Regions from separate parts of the Arthrobacter sp. HS15c genome, predicted to be linked through region 3. Evidence: riboswitches for the same ligand, from Rfam matches in the RefSeq annotation. Region 3 holds a riboswitch; each other region holds the start of a gene.

Region 1 (2,183 bases), on a different contig from region 3:
TTCGCCGGGGAAAGGGGCTGCCCGGGTCAGTACCAATTGTTTGCAGCGCGGAATTCCAGGGCTTTTGCCGGAGAGCCATAGCTTTCCTTGATGTAGCCCAACCCCCGGTCCACCTGGCTGGGGCGCCACTTTGTTGACGTGTCCCACAGCGCGTTCAGGGCATTCATCTGTTCCGCCCCCATCCATAGGACGCCAGGCGGCCGCTGGCATACGAGCGGGTTTCGACTGCTTCTTCGGTGGTGCCGTCCCCTTCATCGGAAGGTGCAGAGGTACCAGTGGGCGAGGGAGCGGGTGACGCGCCGACCGGTGTCGGTGTCGGTGTGGGTGTGGTCGCCGGAGGCGTCGTCGTGGGCGCCGGTGTGGCCGCCGCCGCAGACGCTGGCGGAGCAGGTGTCGCCGATGTAATAACCGGTGGCTGCAGGATCACGGTGGGCGTCGGTGAGGGCGGAACCGCGGCGGGGGAGTCAGCCAGGATTCCGGCCAGGGTAGGAGCGTCCACCGGCATGGGGAGGTCGGCGACGGCTGGCACGGAAGAGGCAGTGGGATCCGTAGCAGCGGGCACATTATCGGTGCCTGGGGCGGCCTGTGCCGGGGCAGCGCCCGGTGTGCCCGGGGCAGTGGTGGCGCCGGGCCGGGGAGTCACGCGTCCATTAGTGCCGGTGGGCTGTGTTCCCGACGTGGCGCCGGTCGTGTCCGTTGCACCGGGAGCATCCTGGGCGGACGACTCCTTGCCGAAGAAGGGCAGCTCGGTGGCTTGGCTGGCCGTGCCGACGGCAAGCAGCACGGCAAGGGAGCCTGCGACTATGGCCATCCGATGACCAACAACACGAACCGACGCGGCTCTCTTCAGGATGGCCCGGGCGTCGGAACTGAAGGCAGCGGCTACCTGGGGGCTCATGCCTGACGCTGGCTGGCTGCCTCGGCCTACAGCTCTCCGTGGGCTTCCCGGAGCGGAACCTATGGGGGCTATTGCCGGAAGGGCTTCGGTTGCAGGAGATGCAGTTTCCGAGGGACGTCCTGGTTCCGGGGCGGGGGGTATATCGAGGGACGGGCGCCTGTCCCTGCGTCGCCGCAGCGGGGCGGACGCCGGTTCGGTGGAACCATGCCCGGGATGAGGAACGTCTGCGTCGGAACTCGTGGGGGTGAGTGGAGTGGTGATGACAGGCGCAGCAGCTGCGCGGTGTCGCCCGGCCCGAAAAGGGCGCGACTGATCAAGCGAACGGGACATGATGGTTGCCTCTCAACGCCTGCGGAGTTAGCTGTCGGGTTCGGTGGAGGTCAACCGGCCGGCACGTTAAACGTGACGGCTTCACCCCAAGGACCGCTGGGCAGCGGCCCGAAGACTGTGGGTCCCCCGTCTCTGCCTTAATGTGTTGGGAGTCCGGGATGTGGCAGAGCTCGGCGTCAGCCCGGACGCAGCCCGATCCAGATGGGCCACCCCAAGACCGTACACGAACCCGTCCGTTAAGTCACGTTTAGGTAACAGGAATGACCCGGACCGCGAGTTACCTTGTGTCCGCCTGCGATTGCGCCTGCGTGCGGGCTGACCAACCCTGGCGCCGCGGTAAGCCCGCCGAGCCTTGGAGCACCAATGGCACGTAAGGTTTGATGGAAGGCACCCGGTCCGATGGGGGACGTCGCCGGGTTGTTTCAGCAATGCCGCGTCCCCCATGGCGCCGGGGTCCAAGGATCGGCGACAACCATGGCGATCTGACACATCAATAGGGGGAACTATGACAGTAATGCTGATCGGCGGGGGCGCACTTGCCCTCCTGCTCATCGCGGGATTCATCTTCTACACTTCGAGCATCCGGTTTGCTAAGCCGAATGAGGCCATGCTCATCACCGGCAAGAGCGATCCGAACACCACCGATGAAACCTCCGATGACCAGTCCCGTGTCATCATCAACAATCGGGCGTTCGTTAACCCGATCACCGAGCGCGTGAGCCACATCTCGCTGTCATCGCGTCAGGTTGAAGTCACCATCGAAGCGATCTCCAACAACGGCATCCAGCTCAAGCTGGCCGGCGTTGCCCAGGTAAAGGTCGGCGGCGACAAGATCTCTGTCCGCAAGGCAGCCCAGCGTTTCCTTGACCAGCAGGACGCCATTGATCACTACACGCAGGAGACCCTGTCGGGTTCACTGCGTTCCATCGTGGGCACCCTGAGCGTTGACGCGATC
Region 2 (2,183 bases), on a different contig from region 3:
CCGGATAACGGTCAGGTCGCGCAGCTCCCGGGCTATCCGCTCGGCAATCCTCAACGTCCCGTCCGTGCTGGCGTTGTCAGCGACCGTGATCCGGAACGACTGCGGGAAGGCGCTGCTGAGGTGCCGGTGGAGGCGGCGGATCGCGGCCTCGAGGCTCTGTTCCGCGTTATAGACAGGGACAGCCACCTCAAGGACAGGTACTCCGGGCAGGACATCAACAGGGTGGCAGCGGGACTCGGCTGCCGGCGTCGCGGGCAAGGGGGCGGTCCGCTGCGGTGCGCGTTGCGCCTGGCCTGTAGGTGTCATGCATCAAGGATGGCGTCCGGTGTTGTGAGCGCTTTAGGCCATGGCTGTGAAGCTGCTGTGGAGGCGGCGACGCCAAAAGCAGCAGGCCCTGAACCGGGGGATTCAGGGCCTGCTGCCTGCGTTGGTCGGAAGCCGGAGACGCCGGCTTAGTACCAGTTGTGCGACAAGTGGAAGTTCAGGGCACCGCACGGCGACTGGTAGCGCTCCTGGATGTAGTTCAGGCCCCAGTTGATCTGAGTGCGGTAGTTGGTGAGGTAGTCCGCACCGGCGCTAGCCATCTTCTCGGCGGGCAGCGACTGGACGATGCCGTAGGCGCCGCTGCTCGCATTGGTGGCCGTGGTGGTCCAGTCGGATTCCTTGGTCCACAGCGTCTGCAGGCACTGCATCTGGTCAGCGGACCAGCCATAGCTGGCGAGCTGGCCGGCAGCGTAGGCCTGGGCTCCGGCCGGATCGTTGACGGCCACCACGGGGGCAGGCGCCGGTTCCGGTGCAGGAGCGGGGGCAGGTGCCGGTGCCGGCTCGGCGGCCTGCGGTGCAACGCTGATCTCAGCCGGTGCGGGTGCCGGGGCGGGCTGCGCCTGGATTTCGGCCTTCTCGAAGCTCAAATTGGACTGGATGTCGGCGGCAGCGGATGCTTCGGGCGACGGCTGGGTTTCGCTGGCGGCTACCGGAAGGCTGGACTCAGAGGCCTGGCCAGCGGCACCCACGCCGATGAGCAGGGCACACGCAGCGGTGAACACGGCTGCACGGCGACCCAAAGACGGGATTTTAGCCAGCCGGGACGTGGCCTTTGCGGGTGCCGGTGCTTCCGCTTCAGCGAGCCTGCGGCGGCCGTGGGAATGTGTTGACCCGCTCTGCGGGCGTGCTTCTACCTTAAATTCAGACATGATGAATCGCCTCTCACACCTGCGGAGTTAGCTGTCGGGTTCGGATGAGGGCATCCGGCCACACGGAAACATCACGTGCTGGCTTCACCCCAAGGGCATCAAATGCCCGGGACTCTGGGTCCCCCGCCTCTGCCTGGTCAAGCGGAATCCGGGAAGCGGCAGAGCTTGGCGTCCTCCGGACATGCGGCCCAATAGGGAACCGCACCTAATCGACGGTACAGGAGCCTGGCGATTAAGTCACATTTTGGTAACAGAGATCACGACGCCGGTGCGTTGCCTTGCATTGATCACGAAACCACTGGCAGGCGCAGGGCGAACTCGGTCCGGCCCGGCCGGGACGTCACCTCCACGCTCCCGCCGTGGGCCTCCACGATGGACTGGACAATGGACAGGCCCAGGCCGCTGGTGCCTTCCGACGCCGCGGCTCCGGCAGACGGTGCCGCGCCCGTGCGCGCCGCGTCTGCGCGGGCAAACCGGGCGAAAACGTGGTCCACGAATTCGGCCGGGATCCCCCCGCCGTCGTCCGTCACCGTCACCACGGCACTGCCGTCAGCGGACCTCATCACGGCCGTGGTCACCGTAGTGCCGGGAGCCGTGTGCTTGCGGGCGTTGGAGAGCAGGTTGACCAGCACCTGGCGCAGCTGCGAGGCGTCGCCGTTGACCGCCAGTGGCTCGTCCGGAAGTTCCAGGTGCCAGTTGTGGCCCGGTGCGATGACTTTCTCGTCGCTGACCGTCTCGACCACCAGTTGCGTGAGGTCCACTTCGCTGAGTTTCAGCGGCTGGCCCTCATCCAGCCGGGCAAGCAGGAGCAGGTCCTCCACCAGGGTGGTCATGCGCTCGGACTGGCTTTGAACCCGGGCCAGCGACTTCCGCCCATCCGGGGTGAAATTCTCGGTCATCCGCATCAGCTCGGTGTAGCCGCGGATCGCCGTCAGCGGGGTACGCAGCTCGTGTGATGCATCGGCAACGAATTGCCGTACCTTGGTCTCG
Region 3 (2,183 bases):
GCCGATTGGGCGGGAACCGGCACCGTCATAGTCCAGCCATTGAGACAAGCCTCCGGCGGCCCAGGAATTATCCGGACAAACTCAAAATAGGCTAAGCTTTTCAACGGACTACGTCGCTGTCGGTACGCGATACGGTGGGACAACGCAAGGTACTGCGCTCGAGGAGCTGAGCTGGATGACGGATCTGATCGATACCACGGAGATGTATCTTCGGACCATTTTGGAGCTTGAGGAAGAGAACATCGTTGCTCTTCGCGCACGCATCGCCGAGCGGCTCCGACACTCCGGGCCCACGGTGTCCCAAACCATCGGCCGGATGGAACGTGATGGCCTTGTGGTGGTCTCCGGAGACCGCCACCTGGAGCTGACGGAGGCAGGCCGCAAGCGGGCCACGGAAGTCATGCGCAAGCACCGGCTGGCCGAGCGCCTCCTTGCGGATGTCATCGGCTTGGACTGGGCTTACGTGCATGACGAGGCGTGCCGCTGGGAGCACGTGATGAGTGAACGCGTCGAGCGGCGCATCTACGAACTGCTGAACCACCCCACGGAATCCCCCTATGGCAATCCCATCCCCGGCCTCGCGGCCCTGGGCGGCCAGGCGTCGTCGCCCTTTACGGACGGCGTGATTAATCTCCTCGAAGCGATGAAGGGCTACGGCCCGGGCTCCAACGTGGTTGTCAGCCGGCTGGCGGAACCGATCCAGGTGGAGCCGGAGTTGCTCATCCAGCTCGACGAGGGCGGGATCCGGCCCGGCGCTGCGGTATCACTGGAGCGCGTTGGCGACTACATTTCGGTCCGGGTTGCCGGGATCGAAGGGGCGCTGGAGCTCCCGCCGGAAGTCGCCGCGCACGTATTTGTATCCGTCGCCTGACGCCTGTCCAAAAGAGGCGCCGAACCGGGGTGTTTACCCCATTCGTTGGGGTTTACGCAAAGATAACGGAATTGTTACTGTCCGGCTTAATCGCCTATAGTTAACGCCAAGCGTCGATACAAAAGCGTTACCTGATCTGGAGCCGAGCTCTGCCAGCAGATCGGGGTACGAGTCACCAACTGGCAGAGGCGGGGGAACCACAACCGGCGGTCGCAAGGCCGCCTTGGGGTGAAGTCCGTCAGCAGCAAGCCTCTTCCAGCGAAGGATCCTACGGGATATCTCTCTGCGCCGAAGCTTGCTTACGGCGGACCGGGTCTTTGAACTCTCTGACCCGAATCCGACAGCTAACTTCGCAGGCTTTCCAGAGAGGAACCGTTCTTGACCATGCAGAATTCCAGGGGCCGCCGCCGTGCGGCAGGCCCCGCAGCAGCGCCCCGCGTTGCCGCAGCAGTGGCCGCGGACAGGCCCCGGGATCCACAGCGCGATGCGCGCCGCCGCCGGGGCCCTTTCCGGCAGATCACCGATTTCGCAGCCGCCAGCGGCGTAGGCCAAAAGGCCGGCATCGCCCTAGCGGCCACCGGCCTGGTCCTCACCGTCACGGTGCCGGCCACCAGCCCCGTGCTGGCCACGCCCGACGCCGGCCAGCAGGCTTCGGCTGTTTCCGCAGCTCCACAGCCTGAAATCTCTGCCGAGGCAGCCGCAAGAATCGACTTCAGCCGCTCCTCCGTAGTCACCCAGGGTGATCCCGACGGCAAGCTCAAGCAGCTCCTGAGCGCCCAGTCGGCGGGCTCGATCACCAGGGCCGCATCCGCAGGCAGCCTGGGCGCCCCGCTGGCAAGCCTGGTCACGGCCTCCCCGTTCGGCTACCGTGTCAGCCCCATCACTGGCGGTACGGGCGACTTCCACCGCGGCCAGGACTACGTGGCCCAGTGCGGCACCTCGGTCCTGGCGGCGGCCAGCGGCACCGTGACCTTCGCCGGATGGCACCAGTACGGCGGCGGCAACCGCGTGGTGGTGGATCACGGTAACGGCCTGGAAACCACGTACAACCACCTCTCGTCGTTCAACGTCAAGGTAGGCCAGACAGTCAGCCGCGGCGACGTCGTGGCCCTCAGCGGCACCACGGGCGCCTCCACCGGCTGCCACCTCCACTTCGAGGTCCAGGTCAACGGTGAAGTCGTTGACCCCACCGGCTGGCTCTAGCCAAAATGATGGCAAACTCTCACATTCGCATGACATGCCGTGACCTGAATGTGACATTCGCTCCGAACTCCTGTACCGTCTAACTTGCGTCAACTTTTCCGAAGTTGAC
Region 4 (2,183 bases), on a different contig from region 3:
ACAGCGCGGCATGGTCCGCCGGGATGACATCCAAACTTGGGCTGGACGCGGACGACGACGCAGTATCCCCGCTGGTGAACGACCTGCTGGGACTGCTTGAGGAGGGACAGGTTGATTACACCTCGTTCTTCCGGAGCCTCGGTTCGGCAGCCCGGGGCACGCCTGACGCTGTCCGGGCCATGTTCGCGGACCCGGGAGCATTCGATGCATGGGCCAAACGATGGCTCGCCCTGGAACCGGACGCGGGCATGATGGATCGGGTGAACCCCGCCTACATCCCCAGGAACCACCTGGTGGAAGAGGCCCTCGCCGCCGCTACTGCAGGCGACCTGGACCCGTTCCGCCGCCTGGTGGACGTCCTGGCGAACCCATACACCGAGCGTCCCGGCCTGGAACGCTACGCCGGTCCCGCCCCTGCTGACTTCGGGAGCTACCGGACCTTCTGCGGGACCTGAGCGAACACCAGGGATGGACGACGGCGGCGCGCGGCTGGGTGCCGCCCGCCGCCGTCGGGCATGGCCGGATCACGCTACGCGGACGAAGGATGCCCCCGCGAGCCAGCTGAGGGAGTGGACTTCGGTCTTGTAACCGTCCACGCCACCGCTGACGACCTGGCCGTTTCCGGCGTAGACGCCCACATGGCCGGCCGTGATGACCAGGTCACCGGCGGCAGGAGTACCCACCACCGTGCCGTACGCGAAGAACTGGGTTGGCGCCAGGTCTCCCACGCTCTTGCCAACCGAGCGAAGTGCCTTCTCCACCATGGCGGTGCAGTCCTGCTGGACGCCGAGCTGAGAATAGGCTGACCCGAGGATGGCCGCGCCGAGTGAGCCGGACGGGGCCTGGACTACCGGTGCGGACGTGGAGGCCAGCTGGACGCCTGTGTTGGCCGGAGCCGTGGGGGCTGCTGCTGCCTTCGCCACGGGAGCCGGTGCGGTGTAGCCTGCGCCCGGGATCTGGATCTGGTCGCCGGGATAGATGATGGTGGTCATCGTCAGGCCGTTGACCGACAGGACGTCGTTGAGGGCAACGCCGTAGGACGCGGAAATGGCGCCCAGGGTGTCGCCGGACACGACGGTGTAGACGGTTGCAGCCGCTGCCGGAGCAGGGGCCGCTGCAGGCGCAGCCACGGGAGCTGCTACCGGAGCGCTGGACTGGCCCTGAACATTGACGGTCCCGGAAGTGTCGGGTCCGTGGACGCCGGCCTGTGCGGGGGTGCCGACGCTGAAAAGCAGGCCGGATGCCGCAACAGCAACAAGTGCAGGCCGGCCGAACGCCAGTGCGCGGGCTTTGGCTGTTGAAGACGTGCCGACGAGGGCTGTGGGGCGGATAGCAGTCGCACGATGGCGTGCGGCAGTGAAGTTCTTGGACATGGATGATCGCCTCTCCCATGCCTGCGGGGTGAGCTGTCGGGTTCGGGTCGGAGACACCCGGCCGGTTACGGCTCCGCACGGGACGGAGCGATACCGACTTAACCCCAAGGCTTCGAAAGAAGCCGTGGAAACGTGGTTCCCCCGTCCCTGCCAGTGGAATGCGCTGGGGTCCCGGGTCAGTGGCAGGGCTCGGCATACTGACCGGAATGTCCCGGCTTGGGCCGGGGCACTGCACGACCATAACCAGCGCAGGATAGGAATGTCACATTCCGATAACGGAATGTAGAGTGCAAGGCCACCTGATGATTTCGCCGGTTCCAGCGGCTCGGGAGATAGGCGCCGCAGGTCAGGCTCGAATCCGTATATGCCGGAAGGGCTCATCCGGGTGTGTCGTGATTCACAAACAAAAAATAGGCTTGGGCGGTGATTGTGACGCAACAATTCGACGAAGCCGTGATATAGGACATTTCGAGCCTGCGTGCAGGGCCATGTTGATGACGCCCTGATACTTCCGGCTCACGGCCCGGTGAACCGGGATCTCTGCTGGGTAACAATGTTTGACCGTGAACGACTTATTGGGCGTTTTGCCCGGTAAGCTCACCAACTATGTCCCGGTTTGCTCACAGAATGAGGCTGCCCGCCCTCGCGGGGGTGCTGGCCGTCGCCCTGATGGGGTCGGCTGCCTTGCTTCCTTCATACGCCGCCGACGACGCACCGCCGGGTGGCTACCCCTCCTGGCAGGACGTGCAGAACGCCAAGCAAAGCGAGGCCGGCAAGGCCGCAGAGGTCACCAGGATCAACGATCTGCTG

What was found. Region 3 has a riboswitch for cyclic di-AMP ahead of ABV518_RS18215 (M23 family metallopeptidase). Riboswitches for the same ligand answer to the same signal wherever they lie in the genome.
Region 1: it holds a riboswitch for cyclic di-AMP, as region 3 does, so the genes downstream of both, ABV518_RS20630 (hypothetical protein) here and ABV518_RS18215 (M23 family metallopeptidase) in region 3, are expected to answer to the same signal.
Region 2: it holds a riboswitch for cyclic di-AMP, as region 3 does, so the genes downstream of both, ABV518_RS12225 (hypothetical protein) here and ABV518_RS18215 (M23 family metallopeptidase) in region 3, are expected to answer to the same signal.
Region 4: it holds a riboswitch for cyclic di-AMP, as region 3 does, so the genes downstream of both, ABV518_RS20600 (LysM peptidoglycan-binding domain-containing protein) here and ABV518_RS18215 (M23 family metallopeptidase) in region 3, are expected to answer to the same signal.

Annotation. Positions count from the first base shown of each region.
Region 1 covers NZ_JBFOHM010000013.1:151,746-153,928, reverse strand. Annotated here, with positions in the region: gene ABV518_RS20630 (hypothetical protein) at 164-898, opposite strand; cyclic di-AMP (ydaO/yuaA leader) riboswitch at 1,231-1,414, opposite strand; gene ABV518_RS20625 (flotillin family protein) at 1,734-2,183, shown strand, end outside.
Region 2 covers NZ_JBFOHM010000006.1:282,896-285,078, forward strand. Annotated here, with positions in the region: gene ABV518_RS12220 (glycosyltransferase) at 1-306, opposite strand, end outside; gene ABV518_RS12225 (hypothetical protein) at 453-1,193, opposite strand; cyclic di-AMP (ydaO/yuaA leader) riboswitch at 1,199-1,357, opposite strand; gene ABV518_RS12230 (sensor histidine kinase) at 1,481-2,183, opposite strand, start outside.
Region 3 covers NZ_JBFOHM010000011.1:55,644-57,826, forward strand. Annotated here, with positions in the region: gene ABV518_RS18210 (metal-dependent transcriptional regulator) at 176-871, shown strand; cyclic di-AMP (ydaO/yuaA leader) riboswitch at 1,002-1,245, shown strand; gene ABV518_RS18215 (M23 family metallopeptidase) at 1,256-2,074, shown strand.
Region 4 covers NZ_JBFOHM010000013.1:145,064-147,246, reverse strand. Annotated here, with positions in the region: gene ABV518_RS20605 (YdiU family protein) at 1-455, shown strand, start outside; gene ABV518_RS20600 (LysM peptidoglycan-binding domain-containing protein) at 525-1,373, opposite strand; cyclic di-AMP (ydaO/yuaA leader) riboswitch at 1,377-1,578, opposite strand; gene ABV518_RS20595 (coiled-coil domain-containing protein) at 2,001-2,183, shown strand, end outside.